DNA from 3 places in the Enterovibrio paralichthyis genome. Region 2 is predicted to be linked to each of the others. Evidence: riboswitches for the same ligand, from Rfam matches in the RefSeq annotation. Region 2 holds a riboswitch; each other region holds the start of a gene.
What was found. A riboswitch is a leader RNA that binds a small molecule or an ion and turns the genes downstream of it on or off. The one in region 2 is predicted to bind cyclic di-GMP.
Positions count from the first base shown of each region.

Region 1: linked by a shared signal. The riboswitch ahead of gbpA (N-acetylglucosamine-binding protein GbpA) and the one ahead of KU854_RS16265 (calcium-binding protein) in region 2 are both predicted to bind cyclic di-GMP.
Region 3: linked by a shared signal. The riboswitch ahead of KU854_RS17505 (TfoX/Sxy family DNA transformation protein) and the one ahead of KU854_RS16265 (calcium-binding protein) in region 2 are both predicted to bind cyclic di-GMP.

Region 1 is NZ_JAHUTS010000001.1:34,158-40,261, reverse strand. It holds gene KU854_RS00175 (hypothetical protein) at 1-562, shown strand, start outside; gene KU854_RS00170 (L,D-transpeptidase family protein) at 760-1,254, shown strand; gene gbpA (N-acetylglucosamine-binding protein GbpA) at 1,651-3,216, opposite strand; cyclic di-GMP riboswitch class I at 3,331-3,426, opposite strand; gene KU854_RS00160 (GNAT family N-acetyltransferase) at 3,655-4,134, opposite strand; gene KU854_RS00155 (monovalent cation:proton antiporter-2 (CPA2) family protein) at 4,131-6,074, opposite strand; gene KU854_RS00150 (NAD(P)H-dependent oxidoreductase) at 6,071-6,104, opposite strand, start outside.
Region 2 is NZ_JAHUTS010000014.1:98,170-104,273, reverse strand. It holds gene KU854_RS16270 (peptide MFS transporter) at 56-1,456, shown strand; cyclic di-GMP riboswitch class I at 1,796-1,881, shown strand; gene KU854_RS16265 (calcium-binding protein) at 1,911-4,580, shown strand; gene KU854_RS16260 (response regulator) at 4,702-5,331, opposite strand; gene narQ (nitrate/nitrite two-component system sensor histidine kinase NarQ) at 5,351-6,104, opposite strand, start outside.
Region 3 is NZ_JAHUTS010000017.1:14,884-20,987, forward strand. It holds gene torA (trimethylamine-N-oxide reductase TorA) at 1-1,190, shown strand, start outside; gene torD (molecular chaperone TorD) at 1,333-1,980, shown strand; gene purR (HTH-type transcriptional repressor PurR) at 2,413-3,420, shown strand; cyclic di-GMP riboswitch class I at 3,728-3,824, shown strand; gene KU854_RS17505 (TfoX/Sxy family DNA transformation protein) at 3,940-4,533, shown strand; gene KU854_RS17510 (hypothetical protein) at 5,028-5,264, shown strand; gene lpdA (dihydrolipoyl dehydrogenase) at 5,602-6,104, shown strand, end outside.

The sequences.
Region 1 (6,104 bases), on a different contig from region 2:
TTCACACCTACTTGCAGGTTCACTGCTCGTTACCACGCTAACCGCCTGTACTAGCTACCCTGACACAGTTAATCCGCTGGTTCTCTATAACAAAAAAGAGGCTATCCAGATGTCTTACTGCGCTGAGCTTGCAGACAACGCCTACTATGTTGGAAATGAAAAGTTAAGGGACGTCCCTAAACAGCGGGTGATTTCGGGCTTTGCCCGTGGCGCATCGGCAAAGATCAGGATCAACCTTATTGAAGATGTGTATCAGGCATCTTTCGAAAACAGTTGGGATTACGCCGTTGCGCTTTTCAACCAGTGCGCGATCAAAGTCGCCAATGTCCAGCCCTCACGCCTTGAAGTGGCCAACCTGTGTGCTCAAAAGTCCCTGATTGCGAGCGGTGCACACGATGACAAGTCACGGGGTATTCCGAAGTTGGACGCTTACATTACCTATGCACCGGTAAAAGCGGCGAAACCTTATGAAGTGGTGGACTGGGTTTATGCCAGCACAGACAGTCACGAAAAGGTTACCCAAACTACCTGGGAGCGTTGTATCGAGGTGGTTTCGCCCTAGCTAGCTCACATTATGAGAACGCCATACTGTTAAAACTGTGGTTTCTAATGAATGAAACACCCCTTCTCCAACGTTAACTGATTTACTCCGCCGGATTAGGGTCTTGGGCGACAAAGACAGCACTTGCATCCCCTTCATGGATATGTCACGCCCAGTGACCAATAATTATCAGTACAGGAACAAAAATCAGGGACGTTATGATCCGTTTACTCGCTCTATTTTGTCTGTTGCTGCCCGGCTTTTTCGGGCAGGCGCTGGCCTTTGGTCACGACATCGATTTGGTGAAAGTGGATAAATCGGCACGCAAAATGTACCTGATTGCCGGTACCAAGGTGATTAAGCGGTATGACATCGCGCTGGGTGCAAACCCCAAAGGGCATAAATTACGCGAAGGGGATAAACGCACGCCAGAAGGCCGCTATACGCTCGACTTCATCAACGAAAGTTCCGGATTCTACCGTTCAATCCGCATTAACTATCCCAATGCCTTTGATATTGCACGGGCAGCAAGGCTGGGGATAGACCCCGGCGGACAGATCATGATCCACGGCCAGAAGAACGGCGAAGGCCCCCACCCCAGCATCAAACGCGGAAAGGATTGGACAGACGGTTGTATTGCGATAGACAACCAGGAAATGGATGAATTTCTAAGGCTGGTGAAAGTCGGCACACCGATTGATATCGAATGGTGATCTGGTATCCGGCTGAAAACGTTTAATCAGTTTGCGTAAAACGCTATGTAAGAAAAAAGCTCGAAACTATCCCCCCAGGGTCTGTTGACCTTTGGTGATGATTTTTGCAGCAGTTTGTGGGGGCTTTATACAAGGCAGAGGCTTTGATGTGTAGTTGACCTACATGAGAAGCCGATAACGCAGGAGAAAGTCCCCACAAACGCTGCCCGAAGGGTTCTGCCCTAAGCGTTTTATGCTTTGTTGAGGTGTATTTGCTTAGAATACTAGGCGGCACACACCTCGCCGCGCCTAAAACGCTTATGGCTAGAACAAAACTTAACCACCAAAGGTCAACAGACCCTAGCTTCGAGCTTTTTAATTAGCGCTTCTTATTTTTAATGTGGTTTATTTGTCTGCTTATTGGCAGTCGAATGCACCTTTGTTTGTCCACGCTTCCGGCGCAGAGGCTGGGCTTGCATTTACCCACCAGTTTGCTTCGTACAGGTGGCCATCAAAAATCACCTGCTCACCGCCGTTGTATGCTTTACCTGAAACCCAAGCGACCGGCATTTGGCTGATCAATTTCCAAGCATCGCTGCTTTCTGGTTTCGCACCCTGCACCCAGTATTTCGCTTCGTACACCAGACCATTGAAGCTCACTTTCTCGCCGCCGGTGTAAGTTGCAGACTCGTCCCACATTGGGTGGTTGACTGCATCCGGGTCAGTGCCACACTGCTCGCCCTTCTCTGTCAGGAAGAAGTCGAAAGTTTGCTGATCAACCAGATTGCCTTCAGCGTCTTTTGCACGGAAAACCAGCATGTGGTGACCTGCTTTCGCCGATTCCAGCACCATAGAAACAGCAGCGCTTGTGCCGTCTGCCAGCGCCAGTTTCTCGTAAGCCAGTGCATCCTGCGCGTGGTTGTAAACGGTCACTTCAACGGTCAGGTCGCCCTGCGCTGTCACTGTGTAATCCAGTGCTACTTCGCCGTTTTCAATCAGGTACTCTTTTGCCAGACCGTCGACAGACACCGAGTAATCCGGCTCTGGAGATGCAATGTCATAACCCACTTCAACACGGGTCAGGCCACTGCCTGATTTCAGGTAAACCGGGTTCGCGCCGAATACCGGTGAAAATTCACCGTTGCTGCCACGTTGGCCTGCTTTGATTTTGTCCTGAGTCTGGTTGATTTTGCTCGCCAGATTGTAAGCCCAGGTGTTTGCTACGCCTTCCTGCTCAGAGCCGATTTCCACACGGGTGGACAACTCTGGGCGCTCACCTTCTGCGTCGAATACACGGGTGTAAACCGCATCACCCTGCGCCAGGTTCATGCCCGGGTAGATTTGACCCGCTTGAGCCCAATCAGGTTGTACTGGCAGGTCGCCGTCAAACTGAACGTCGATGGCGTTGTAGAACGCCGCTGCAGTATCACCCACATCCCACACAGCCAGGATCACGTGATAGCCTTCACGCGCCGGCACGTCACAGGTGTGCAGCATGTTGCGTGGAGGCTTTTGCATGTTGCCTTCCACCACACAGAATGGCGTCAGATCCAGTGAATCACGCGCCAGTGGCTGGTTCGGGTTCCAGTCTGCTTTGGTGATGTAGTATTCCCAGTTACGGGTAACGTGTGGAGCTGTGAATGTCCACTCGAACTCGTTGATTCCAGCTTTGATAGGTTGTTTAACCCAGCGGGATGAGGTTTGTTCATCCAGCGGGGAGAATTGGATCAGGCCTGCGCTCGCCAGTTTGCCGTCTTCAGGGCCAAACTCAGGGAAGCCTTCTGGGCCTTCTACGCTTTGTGGTTCCCACTGAACCTGACCACAGTTGGTGTTCTGTTCGCCGGTTGGAGAAGCTGCGTTACACAGTGCTGCGCGGCCTGCAGCCACACCGCCCTGTTTAGCGCTGATGTAACCGTGGGACATAACGCTGGCACTGAACAGTGCCGCCGTTAGCGGAAGTAGAGTCGTTTTTAGTTTGAGCATTTTGAGCTTTCCAAGTGCTGATTTTTATTCTTCGGCCTTCACAGCAAAATGGCTGCGGGCACGTTATCCACCACGCTCGGACAAACTGGCTCAAAGTACATTCCTGCTTTCTGGAATGGCGACCCCGCTATCGTATGCGCTTATTAGTGATGCGCACGTAGACCGGAAGTTTTGCGTCCTGCCCTTTCAAGCAGTTTGCCGACTTTGTGGTTGGAGCGGCATCGTATTCAGATTTACTGCCAACACAATAAAATTCTGTTTCTTGCCCGATTCTCCAAATCATTTATTGAACCAAGATCACATTTTTCATCTCCCTGACAATTCGCCTGTTGATGGCTTTCAGTCAATATGAAGATAGAAACATAACGCGCTGTTTAAAAAAGAAAAAATCCAGAAATCCATACGAGAGATCTGGCTTTCTGGAAACGCGGCTTTGTATCAAAACACCTTCATCATCCGTAGCAAGGTCCAGTTTTCCTCGTCAAAGTGACGCACCTTGGTTTCATCGGGCAACACCTTAAAGCCAAGGGATTGGTAGCAGGCCTTTGCTGCTTCATTTTGGTCGAATACAGCCAGGCTGACCCGTTTTACCGCTTTCCTTTCTTTTGCTACCTGCAGCGCCAGTTTCACCAATTGTTTGCCCCAGCCCTTTCCACGGCTTTGCGGATGCGCGACCAATACCCGGCAAAGCCGGATCTCCTCCGGTGTCACCTGATACAGGTCGATATAGCCAACGGGTTCTCCATCTTCTATCAGCAGAAAAGGCGTTACTTCAGGTTTGGCGATGTGCTCGCACACCGCTTCAACTTGTAGCGGATAGGAAAAGGCCGGGCCGCCCCAAAGGAAATTGGCCCGGGCATCGGGTATCCAGCTACAGAGCAATGGCGCGTCATCTTCCCCGAAAGTGCGCAGGATCATGACGCGGTTCCGCCACTCGCTTGTTCCTCTAAATCATCGAGGTAGTTTTTCGGCGGTGGTGTCCATTCACGTTCTGTCATGCTGTGTTTGTCCATTCGGTCACTTTGCATGGCAGAGCGAATTGTCTCTTCCAATTCAATAAACAAATCGCGGTAGTGAGTGTCGTAGGTTTTGCTCTCTTCACCGCCCATAAAGCTTTGGTAGAGCATTTCCGAGCTATCCCTTTCAATGCGGTTGAACGTATCTTTTTGCTGCTCAACCTGAAACGGATGCTCACCCAATGCCCGCAGCGCCTCCGCCCCCATTTCCAGCGCAGAGTGGAAGGTCTCTTTGACGATAAAATCGGCACCGGCATCGCGCAGTTTGTAGGCATGCCCACGGTCATAAGCACGGGCAAGGATTTTGACATTGGGATAGGCATGGCGAACGTACTCCACCAGTTCGGTTGTGGTTTCCTGGTTATCCATTGCCACCACCAATAGCGCGGCTTCTTCAATGCCTGCAGTGTGCAGAAGCTCGGGGCGCGTGGCATCGCCGTAGTAGCTTTTGATGTTGATCTGGCGAAGGTTATCGACCTGCGTGGCTTCATGATCCAGCACGACTGTTTGTACGCCATTCGCGGTCAGCAAGCGGTTCACCACCTGCCCGAAACGACCCACCCCGGCAATGATGACTGTCCCTTTTTCTTCAATCACATCCTCTTCACGTTCATTCGACGCTTTCACCAGGCGCGGCAAGATCACCTTGTCATAGATAATAAACAGCCCCGGTGTCAGGAACATGGAAAGCGCAACGACCAAAGACAAAAGCTCAGCCAGATCCGTCGGGATCACGTGATTCTGAATAGAGAAACTGAGCAGTACGAAACCGAATTCACCGGCCTGGGCAAGACTCAGTGCAAACAGCCAACGGGCAGCCCCTTTAATGCGAAACACGAAGGAAATCAGCAAGAGTACCAAGGCCTTGAGCAGCATCAGCCCGACGGTCAGCCCAAGGATCAGGAACAGGTCATCAAACAGGATACCGAAGTTTATTCCCGCGCCGACAGTGATAAAGAATAGCCCCAGCAACAAGCCTTTGAACGGTTCGATATTGGACTCAAGCTCATGGCGAAATTCACTGTTCGCAAGTACCACACCGGCGAGGAAAGTACCGAGCGCAGGCGACAGGCCGACAAGGCTCATCAAGGCTGCAATGCCAATCACCAACATCAAAGCCGTTGCGGTGAAAATCTCACGAAGCCCGGAGCTTGCGACAAACTTGAATAGCGGACGGCTAAGGAAATGTCCCCCCACCACGACACCGGCGATAGCAGCAATGGTGACCAAAGCCACTGCCCAGCCCGGCAACCCAGCCACCAGACTGATTTCTTTATGGTGCTCAGCGGCGGTTTCTGCCAAGGACTGCGCCTTTTCAACCAAATCAGGCAAGGCCAGCAGCGGAATAAACGCCAGCATAGGGATAACTGCGATGTCCTGGAATAGCAGAACAGAGAAGGCGTTGCGTCCCCCTTCGGTTTTGGTCAAACGCTTCTCACTGAAAGTTTGAAGCACAATGGCCGTTGAGGAAAGCGCAAAGATCAGGCCGATCGTGACTGCAATACTGAGTGGTTGTGACAGCAGATAGAAGCCAATTGCGGCAACCGCTGCCGCTGTCAGGCCAAGCTGTAAGCCGCCAAGCCCGAGCAACTTATTACGCATCGCCCAAAGCATTTTCGGTTCCAGCTCAAGGCCAACCAAGAACAGCATCATGACGACGCCAAATTCCGCAAAATGCTGAATCGTTGTATTTTCTGCGCCCACCAGACCAATCATGGGGCCAATGACCACACCGGCAATGAGATAACCCAGCACGGAGCCAAGTCCCAGCCGCTTGGCCACGGGCACCGCGATAACTGCGGCAATAAGATAGATAAATGCCTGTAGAAAAATCCCTGTCATAGCACCGATTCCTTCAGTACGTCGCCGATA
Region 2 (6,104 bases):
GAATGGAGGACCAGCAAGTCCCGCATAGAACCTTCAGATAGGCGGTACAAACGAAATGAATGCAAACAAACAGTCGGAATGGCTGGGTCATCCTCGTGGATTGTTTCTGCTGTGTGGCACAGAGCTTTGGGAACGATTCTCCTTCTACGCAATGCGCGCCATTCTGGTGCTTTACCTCACTGATAAGACCATCAACGGCGGTCTGGGCTGGACGACCCAGGATGCGCTGAACCTCTACGGTATCTACACAGGTCTGGTTTACCTTACACCTGTACTCGGTGGTTGGCTGGCAGATAATTTCCTTGGACAGCGTCGTTCCATCATCATTGGTGGTGCATTGATGGCTATTGGCCAATTTACGCTGGCGCTGCCAAACAGTTTCATTAACCCTTATGAACTGCAAGCCTTCTACGTTGGTCTCGCCTTTCTGATCGTGGGTAACGGCCTCTTTAAGCCAAATATTTCTACCATGGTTGGTCAGCTGTATGGGGAAGGGGATAACCGTCGTGACGGCGCGTTCACCATCTTCTATATGGGTATCAACCTGGGTTCTCTGCTGGCAGGTATCATTGCCGGTACGGCATCTACCCATTACGGCTGGAAAGCAGGTTTCCTGTGTGCCGGTATCGGTATGCTGTTGTCACTGGTTATCCAGTTGGTTTTCGCCAACCGCTACCTGGGTAAGATCGGTGTTGCGCCGGCTGCAAAAGCAGCAATGGACGAATCTGGCAGCAACAAGAAACAGCCACTGACAAAAGTAGAACGCGATCGCCTGAAAGTGATCGTGGTGATGAGCATGTTTGTGATCATCTTCTGGGCAGGGTTCGAGCAGGCAGGCGGCCTGATGAACATCTACTCACAGGAATACACCAACCGCATGATCGGCAGTTTTGAAGTGCCTGCGGCATGGTTCCAGTCACTGAACCCTGCATTCATCATTATCTTTGCACCACTGCTGGCTGTACTTTGGCGCCGTATGGGCTCGAGCGAGCCAAGCTCACCAATCAAATTCGCGATGGCGATGGGCTTCCTGGCACTGGGCTTCGTGTGCATGGTCGGTGCAGCGATGCAGCAGGGCGGCGATATGTCCGTGAAGGCATCCATGTGGTGGCTGGTTGGCGCATACTTCTTCCATACTTTGGGTGAACTGTGTTTATCACCGATCGGTCTTTCGCTGATCACCAAACTGGCTCCGCTTCGTCTTATGTCAGTCATGATGGGTACCTGGTTCTGTGCCAACGCAGTTGCTAACTATGTTGCCGGTCTGGTCGGTAGCCATGTGGGTGATGCAGGTCCTCTGGCTATCTTCGGTGGTATCGCTGTCACTGCGGGTATTGCTGGTCTGTTGCTGGTGCTTTGCTCAAGCAAACTCGTCGACTGGATGCATGGTGCGGAAGGCGTCAGCAAACAGAACTCTGACGCAAACCTGACAGAGAAACCGGTCACTGCAGCCTAAACTGTAGACAATCAATAACGCTAAACCGCTTGGAGATCCGAGCGGTTTTGGCGTGTCTAGACCATGCCCAGTAAATTGTCACTTGTGTGGCAGTTTTTAACACCTTATTCACGCAAAAGTACGATTCTCTCTCCCCGTCCTTAGTGTTATGTCTTAACTCTTAATTCATACACGCCCTGATTCATGCTCATCTAGCGTCTTATATTCCCATTATTTGCTTTCTGAACGCTTGCTGCGGCGGATCTGTTCAGCCAACCTGATTGCTCAAAAGTACTCGTTTCAGCGGCTCTTTGACTTGGTCTGGGCAATGAGGCGAGCTTTGACAGTGACTAAATTTTTTTGAGCGAAAGCCAAACCAACCGCAAGGTTGGGACGGAAAGTCCAGGGTCTCCAGTTTCACAGTAGGAGATAGCCGGTCTGCCTCTTCTTCGGTTAGCAATAAGAGGATCATTGAATGTCTAACTTATACGGTACGTCAGGCGGCGAAACGCTGAACGGCACGCTGGATGATGATTATATTGAAGGGCGTGATGGCGACGACGTGATTTATGGGGACGTCGATGGCTCGTCGGGCAACAATTACCTGGGCGCGGTGTTCGTCATGGGCGTTGACTTTACGGCCAGCAGCGGCGATTTCCACACCTTCTGTTTTCCTCCTACCCTAAACTTTGCTGGCTCTACCACAGACGTTACGTTCAATGATGATGATGGCCAGTTCAACGGCGATGATATCTGCAATGAATACTCTGATGATGCGACACAAACCGTAGAGCTGGGTGGCCAAACCTATGATGCCAATGTTGATTATCAGCTCCAGTACACAGACACCAGCGGGAATGTTTACACATTCGCTGTGGTGGATATTGATGCCGACTACAACGGCAACCACTACAACAACCTTGGCGAAAACGGCAAGATCCTGATCCAGATTGGTGGCCCGGAAATTGCCGCTTCTACCCAGCTTTCCTTGGTTGCTGACTCATTCCAAAACATCAGTAGCTTGGATTACTCTTCATTCACCGAGCAGGGCACCACAGATCCTTCCATCGGCGGTGATGATGACATCACCGCCGGTAACGGTGATGATGTAGTGCATGGTAACGGCGGTAACGACTACATTGAAGGCGACAATGGCCGCGATGAACTGTACGGCGATGACGGTGATGACATCATCTACGGTAACACGGCTTCACCTAACTATGGTGCCAATCCGACCGTTAAAGCTTTCCTGTTGAACGACAGCTTTACCACGCCATACGGCGGTGAGTTCCATACCTCCTGTTTCCCGCCCAAACTGGCGTTTGATGGCAGCTGCGTGGAAGTGACGTTTAATGACGATGATGGCGCACTGAATGGCGATGATATCTGTAATGAATACTCAGACGATGCCAACCAGACTGTCACCATCAATGGTCAAACCTATTCCGCCAACGTGGATTACACCCTCACGTATTGCGATTCTCAGGGCAATTACTACAAGTTTGCCATCATTGATGTTGATCTGGATGGCAACGGCCACTACTACAATAACCTGACTGAAAACGGCAATCTGTTGATCCAACTTGAAGGCCCAGAAATTACGCCAGATACCCAGCTTTCACTGGTTTCCAACTCGTTCCAGAATCTCAGCCAGATCGACTACAGCACCATTTCTGAAGATGTGGTCGAGTTCACCAACGATGAAGACTACATCGACGGCGGTAAGGGTAACGACACCATTTACGGCCAGTGGGGCGATGATACGCTGCTGGGCGGCGAGGGTGATGATGTGATCTGGGGTGGTCAGATTACCCGCCAGAAAGTGGAAGGTGAGCCCACCACTACTGTGTTTGTGCTGGGTGATGATTTCACCACACCACAAGGCGGCGAATTCCATACCTCCTGTTTCCCACCATCACTGGCATTTGACGGCAACAGCACCGAAGTGACATTCCAGGATGACGATGGCCTGCTCAACGGCGATGATATCTGCAATGAATACTCGGATGATTCGTCGCAAACCGTCACCTACAACGGCCAGACCTATCCGGTGAATGTGGATTACACGCTGATCTACTGTGATGCGCAGGGTAACTACTACAAGTTCGCCATCCTCGACCTGGATATGGACGGTACGGGGAACCACTACAACAACGTGGGTGAAAACGGCAAACTGCTGATCCAACTGGAAGGGCCCGAAATCACAGCGGGTACCCAATTGTCACTGGTGGCGAATTCTTACCAGAACCTGTCTTCGCTGAACTACGACGATTTCACTAACACCACCGAAGAGATCATTGTCAGCGACAAAGACATTATCCACGGTAACGAAGGTAATGACACCGTGTACGGTGGCGATGATGATGACCACATCTACGGCGATGAAGGGGACGATATCCTTTACGGCCAGAAAGGTGATGACATCATTGAAGGTGGCGACGGCAACGACAAACTGTATGGCGGTACCGGCAAAGATACCCTCCTAGGCGGTGCTGGCGATGACTATCTGGACGGTGGTACCGGCAGTGACGTGCGTATTGACGGTGGCACTGGCGTCGATGAATACCGCGGCAGTGCGGGTCAGGATGTCTTTATCTTCGATGAGAACGACTTCGTTGGCCTGACAGAAACCGTCAACGGCCAGACTCGCAACAAGTTCATGTACAACGCCGATAACGGCTTTGACCAGACGATTGTTGAAGGCGATGCGACCGTCGATTTCACTGGTGATCGTTACCAGTCTGATTCCAGCGTAACCGGTAATGTCATGTCGAATATCGAAGCAGTGCTGGGCGATGAAGGCGATCAGGATGTCTACATCAACCCGAACGAAGTGTTCCGTCAGGGTGACGAGCCTTTCGGCGAAGACTTCAACGGTGCAGCGCCAGATTGGCATGGCTTTGTCGCCCACCTTGGCGCCGGTGATGACAGCTTCAATCTGGAAGGTTCACCTTGGAGTTTTGATGCAGGTGGCACGGTAAATGCGCCACTGTCTGCGGAAATGATCAGCATTCTCGGCCTGAGCAATGCACAGGTTGGTGAATTGAATGCTTATGTCTTCCAGCATGATACCAACGCTGACTGGACCATCACCATCTGGACAGATGCAGAGTCTGTTACCCTGAACGGGACGGACATCATCTAATTATTTGCGGTGATACAAAAAGGCGGCTTGCTGATGCAAGCCGCCTTTTTCTTCTATATCTTTTTCTGCTCTTTCTGCTCTTTCTGCTTTCTCTGCTTTCTCTGCTTTTTACGGCGGCAATTTAGCCGTTTGGCTCATGCTCAAGGTAGAGCACGGTAGCGGCAACACGGGATTCGACCCCGAGTTTTTTCAGCAGGTTTTTTAGGTGTACCTTTACCGTTGCTTCTGAAATATAGAGAGATTCAGCAATCTGGCGGTTGCGCAGCCCTTTGGCGACTTGCTGCAGGATCTGACGTTCACGTTCGGTAAGCACACTCAAGGGTGACGCCTGATCGCGGCTTTGCTCCAGATAGGCGCGAACCTGCTCGCTGTAAGCTTTCTGGCCTGTCATGGCCAGTTTTAGCTGTTCGACCAATTCTTCGGGCTCACTGTCTTTCAGCAGGTAACCGTCAGCACCGGCCTGTACAATAGCGTGGATATCGTTCGGGCTGTCAGATACCGTCAGGATCACAATCACAGAGGTGCAGCCTTCATTTCTCAGAGCGCGCAGGGTGTCCAGTCCCGACAATCCCTTCATATTCAAATCTAGGATGATCAAATCCGGTTCATGACGTGCCACTTCAGCAATGGCATCCGCGCCACTGCTGGCTTCATTTACCGCAGCAAATTCAGGTTCAAACTTTAGCAGTTGTGACAATCCTTTACGCATCAGCGGATGGTCATCGACCAGCAATACAGTCCAGGTGGTCATACAGGGGTTTGCTCCAAATTCAGTTGAGGTCAAAGGTCAGCCTGACCTGACACCCCTCGGAAGGGGCGGTAATGATCTTCAGCTCGCCTCCGAGCATAGCAGATCGCTCCTGCATAATGTTGAGGCCGTAGTGGTCTGGCTTTTCCTCTTGCAGGGAGAAACCGACACCGTCGTCAACAATCGCAATGCTGGCCTGGTGGTTGTGCTGAATACAACTCACGGTGATCTGGTTTGCATGGGCATGCTTGATGGCATTGGCACACGCTTCCCGGATGATTTGCAGGATATGCATCTGGCGCTGCGCATCGATAGACAGGGTATCTAGCGATGACACCATGCGGATTTCTGCCTCTGTTTGGCTTTGCAGGGCGTCGAGCATTTCCTGAAGCGCGAGGCCAAAATCGGCATGGGTGAGCGACAATCGGAAGGCATTCAACAGCTCGCGCAACTGGTCGTATGCGATGCGTAGCTGGTCACTGATCTCTTCGGCGATCTCATTGGCATCCGGCGCATCGAGCTGCTTCAGATGGCGCTTCAAGAGGCTGGTCTGGATTTTCAGGTATGAAAGCGACTGAGCAATGGAATCATGCAATTCACGGGCAAGCGTCGCGCGTTCTTCCATTACAGCAAGGTGCATCGCCTGTTTCTGCGCATGGTTGTAATACACACCACGGGCGAGGATAGCCGCGAGGTTAGTCAGTAACACACTGTCAGTAGTATCTTCGTCGCCTTGCCATTTCAATGTGCCGAGCGATTCGCCGTCCAGCATAAGC
Region 3 (6,104 bases), on a different contig from region 2:
CGCGTATTGTTGATTGTCTTGAGAACCCAGGCAAAACCATCGATTTCAACGGTCACAAAGTGAAGTACCCAGAAATCAAGATGGCGATTTCTTGTGGTAGTAACCTGTTCCACCAGCACCAAGATCGTAACCGTATGATCAAGGCGTGGCGTAACCTGGAAACTTACGTTTCTATCGACCACCAGTGGACAGCAAGCTGCCGCTTCGCAGACATCGTTCTGCCAGCGACCACGACTTACGAGCGTAACGACATCGATTCATTCGGTAACCACTCAAACAAAGGCATCATCGCGATGAAACAAATCGTTGAGCCAATGTTTGAAGCGAAAGACGACTTCGATATCTTCCGTGAGCTGTGCAGCCGTTTCGGTCGTGAAGAAGCCTTCACCGGCGGCAAGACTAAAATGGAATGGATCGAAGAGATCTACAACGGTGCGCGTCTGCAAGGCCGTGGTATCGGTGTTCGTATGCCTAACTTCGTTAAATTCTGGGAAGAAGAGCAATTCATTGCGTTCCCAGAAGGTACCGAGTGGGTTCGTCACTCAGCGTTCCGTAAAGAACCGGATCTGGAGCCACTGGGAACCGCGACTGGCCTTATCGAAATCTACTGTAAGACTATCGCTGACATGGGTTACGACGACTGTCAGGGCCACCCAATGTGGTTCGAGAAAGTGGAACGTAGTCACGGTGGTCCTAAGTCGAACAAGTACCCGCTGCACATGCAAAGCTGTCACCCGAACTACCGTCTGCACTCGCAGCTGTGTTCTTCTGACGACTTCCGTGGTACTTACACTGTTGCTGGCCGCGAGCCTTGCTACATCAGCTCTGCAGACGCAGCGGCGCGTGGCATCAAGTCTGGCGATCTGGTACGCGTGTTTAACGACCGTGGTCAGGTACTGGCAGGTGCAGTCGTGACTGACGACTACAAAGCAGGCGTTTGTCGTATCGAAGAAGGTGCATGGTACTCTCCGCTGGAAGGTGGCAAGCCAGGTACCCTGTGTACTTACGGCGATCCAAACGTACTGACCATGGATATCGGTACTTCTAAGCTGGCTCAGGCAACTTCTGCGCACACCGCACTGGTTGAGATTGAGAAATTCACCGGCAAAGTACCCGCAGTCACTGGCTTCAGCGGCCCGACTGAAGTTAGCGATGTTAACCCACTGTTCCCAGCGATGGATATCGCATAAGAGACAGTGTGAAGAAAAAGGGCAGCTAAGCTGCCCTTTTTTACTCTAACTTATATACACTTGAAGGGCTTATACCCAAGTGTCCTCTTTCTACAGGCTGCTTGGGTATACACTCTAACGCTTATCGAAAAACGGAATGACAATGCAAGAATTTATTGCCATTAACGAGCAACGTGCCGAATTCTACTGGTGGATGTCATCACTGTTCGCCACCGAGTTAACGCAGGACGACCTGAACAACTACCACGGCGCTGACATGGATAACTATTTCTCCGTGCTGGCCATGACAGGCGAACTGAGTACACCCGTAGCCGGGCTTCGTGAAGCACTGGCAAAACTGAAAACACGTCAGGATGCCCAACTGGAGCTGGCGGCCGATTTCTGCGGCCTGTTCCTGAGCACGCCGAAAACCGGTGCCCTGCCCTACGCCTCTATCTATATTGGCGAATCTGGTCTTTTGAATGACAAGCCAGCGCAGGAAATGGGTAAATGGATGGAAAGTTACGGCATTGCCCAGCGTAAAGATTTCAACGAACCTTTCGACCATCTGGCCGTGGTTTTGGATTTCATGGGTAATCTCGTCATTCTGGCAAATAAAGAAGAAGACGAAGAAAAACAAGAAGCGGTGATGCAAGAGCAACAGCGTTTTCTGGAAACCATGGTGATGCCTTGGATTGAACAATTCCAAAGCACCCTTAACCAGTTTGACCAATTTGGCTTCTATAAAGCGGCAGGTAATCTGCTGGTCAGCTTTATCAAACTGGACTTAGCCTTCCTCAAAGGCGAATAAATTATTTACCCAAACAATCAGCCGGGTTATTACCCGGCTTTTTTATTTTAAAGAATTCATTTAGCTAGCCCGAAATTGCTTGACCACCATCAAGCTTATTTACCTTGCTGAAATAGAATAATTGCGACAAGTGGCGGTAGCCATTAAACTGTGAACGCAAGCGATTGGCATTGAGATATTTCCTGAGAATTACACCAGACTCAAGTAACTGCCTCGCGAGATTGCCCTGCCCCCAATTGCCGTTATCCGGCCCTGTGCATACAGCATCATGGTTTGCATTGATATCGGGGAATGAAGCGCATCTCCCAAGCTAAATGAACCTGAAGCCGGTGACATAGCCGGAATTGTACGCCGCTGATTGAAAGCGGCGTAAACATGTGCAGCACCTGACAATTCATACGCTGCCAATGAAAACGATAAGAAGATTACCGAATGGCAACAATTAAAGACGTCGCTCGTCTCGCAGGTGTCTCGACCACCACCGTTTCGCACGTGATCAATAAGACACGTTTTGTGGCCGAGAACACCACTACAAAAGTATGGGCGGCAGTTGATGAACTGAATTACGCACCAAGCGCCGTCGCGCGCAGTCTGAAATGTAACTCTACCCGCACCATTGGCATGCTGGTAACCAAATCCACAAACCCATTCTTTGCGGAAGTGGTACATGGCGTTGAAGAATATTGCTACAACGAAGGCTACACCCTGATCCTTTGTAACACCGAAGGCAACCTGGCAAAACAGCGCGATTACCTGCGCATGCTGGCTGAGAAGCGCGTTGATGGCCTGTTGGTTATGTGTTCAGACCTGAATGAAGAACTGCTGGCACTGCTGGAGAAAAAAGCGGATCTGCCAATGGTCGTGATGGACTGGGGTACCCAGCACGTGAATACCGACTGTATTCAGGATAACGCTGAGCTGGGTGGCTACATTGCGACGAAACATTTCATCGAAAACGGCCACACCAAAATCGGTTGTATCTCCGGCCAAATGGACAAACTGACCTGCCAGGAGCGCCTGCAAGGTTTCCGCCGTGCGTTGGAAGAAGCCGGTTTGACCTATCACCCTGAGTGGATTGTTGAAGCAGACTTTGAATGTGACTCAGCAGTTGAGGCGACAAATAAGCTGATCGCGCAGAAAGACCGCCCTACGGCTGTGTTCTGCTTTAACGACATCATGGCGTTGGCGGCAATCAGTACGTTCAGACAAGCCGGTTTGGATGTGCCGAACGACATTTCTGTGATTGGCTACGACAACATTGATCTGGCAGGCTTCTTCTCGCCGCCTTTGACGACCATCCACCAGCCGAAAAACCGACTGGGTAAAACCGCCATCAAGTTGCTGATGGAGCGTTTGGCGAACAAAGAAAACAAGCAACAAATTTTCGAAATGCAGCCAGAACTGGTGGTGCGCCGTTCAGTGAAAAACTTGAACAACTAATCGGCGCACTTCGTGCAAAATTACATCAAAAAGCCCGAGATTACACTCGGGCTTTTTTGTTTTTTGCAAGTTTTATGAAAATTGGAATCTTATTGTTGCGACAAAGCTCAAAATCGCTAAAATGCCCAGTTTTCTAGTGCTACCCTTATTCAGATTAACGAATTGGGTGAAACGGACAAAAATTCTTCTATAACAAGAGGAACCCTTTATTTTTAGACGTATCAATAACGCTCTATCTGAACCAAGATCACACTTTGCTAGACCAGCAATAACGACAAAATGACATGATTCGGTTAAGCTAAATCATGTTAAGAAAAGGCAAACCACGGCGAAAGCGTGGGACGCAAAGCTTCCGGCCTCACACCGACGATAACTTCAACGGTGATGGTAGCGGGGTTACCGATGACGTTAGCATTTCAAAGCCCGGTTCACCCGGTTCGTTGACAATTCTCTGAATTCGCTTTGCTACGTTACTCCTTGACCATTCATCCAGGAACGTATTGATTGAGAATAAGTCACATGGATAAACCTACTCTAAAAAACACACTGAAGTTCTTCGAATGTCTGGGCAAAATCAAATCCCGTTCTATGTTTGGCGGATTTGGTGTTTTTTGCGACGAGACAATGTTCGCGCTTGTCGTGAATGATCAGCTCCACCTTCGGGCAGGCAGCGGTAATCTGTCAGAATTCAAGAAACTGGCAATGACCCCATACGTTTACAAAAAACGTGGTTTTCCAGTTGTCACTAAATACTACGCTGTGCCCGAGAATTGGTGGGAACAGTCTGAACTCATGATGAGTCACGCCAAGAAGGCGCTGTCAATTTCCAGGGAAGATCAACAGGAAAAGAAGACGGCTGCGCCTACACGTATCAAAGATCTTCCCAACCTTCGCCTAGCAACAGAACGCATGCTAAAAAAAGCAGGAATCGACTCTGTCGAAGAACTGCAGCGTGCGGGCGCAGTGCGTGCTTATAAAGCGCTACAAGAGTCACACAGCGATAACCTGAGTATCGAGCTTTTGTGGGCACTCGAAGGTGCAATTGAGGGGAAACACTGGTCTGTCATCACTCCACAGCGCCGCAATGAACTGTTAGAAACACTCCAACAGTAAAAGCCTCACCAACAACTCCCCAAAAACAGCCAATGTGCTTTTCCCGCCATTGGCTGTTTTTTTGATTACCCCCACATTTATCCCCCTTAACACCAATCACTAACCGTATGCCGTTTTGAAAACATTTATTGCCCTCAATCTGCGTCCCTTTTGAAGATGAAATGGAAAAGTTTGCCATAGGCGAAAGCTTTAACAGCGGGGATTTGACCACGATACTTAATAAAAATAGAGACTGATTAGGTGAACGCGAAGAAACGATGGCAAAACTTCATAAGTCTCATTAATGTGACAATCATCACATATACAGAACGGAAATTATGCTTCTGATTATCAGATCATCACTTTCTGAGCTATGCCAAAAGAGGAGATAGATTAATGGCAACAATAAGATGCATTACAACAAACCTTTTCCAGACCAAGTTGACCGCATATTCCGGGACCATTTCCGGAAGTGGCCTCGTCGGTTCAAATGGACAGTTTTTGGCTGTTTCTTTTTGCCACTTTCATTTTACTATGCCAGCGCGCACGGTACCTTTGCTCCCTCATTCCTGACCATTCTAGTGATCGTCTTTTTTGCCGTTAATGCGTTGGTTGTCATTTGGGGGCTCAGGCTGAACAGTTTTGCCCAACGTAGCTACTGGCACCGTAACTATCACATTTCGGGCACGACGACGCTGGCACTCATTCCACTGGCCTTATTGGCTATCCAATACACAAAATACTGTCTGTAAAATACATACTGCTTGTTATTGAAGCGTTTATCACAGTGTGCATGACAATCCCTATCGCCAATCTTTCTGTGTTCTTCGATAAAATATCAAAGCGCCTGCAATCAAATCCGTATGCTCCCGGTCATTTATGTATACGTATCCTCACAAACGCTACAGAGTGGTAAAAGCGGCTTGCCGGTCACGGACACCCTACAAGGTCACATTACTTATAATTTATCTGCCTAATACCCAGAAATTTAAGTAGTTACCTGCAGGCATTAGGGATTTTTTGCCATAGTTAAACCAGCATTTCGAAACAGCCACCCAGAACAACGACTGTTATTTATAGGGATAGGAAATGAACACAAAGAAGTTAGCTATTCTTGTCGTCATCGCAGCCATATTCATTACTTGGTTTGCTTTTGATCTCGGCGCCCTGTTTACGCTTGAAAACGCAAAAGCCCAACACGCAGCGCTGAAAGATTCCATTGCGCAAAATTTCCTGACGGCGAGTGTCATCTACTTTGTCGTTTATGTAACCATGACAGCCCTTTCACTGCCCGGCGCAGCGATTGCAACCTTGTTGGGTGCAGCGTTATTTGGGTTTTGGTGGGCATTGTTGCTGGTTTCATTTGCCAGCTCTATCGGTGCAACGCTGGCATTTTTGGTAAGCCGCTTTTTGCTCAAAGATTGGGTACAGGGGAAATTTGGCAATAAGCTGACCACCATCAACCAAGGGGTTGAGAAAGACGGTCCTTTTTACCTGCTTACCCTGCGCCTTATTCCGGTGTTCCCGTTTTTCCTGATAAACCTGCTGATGGGTTTGACGCCTATCCGCACTGCGGTTTTCTACATTGTCAG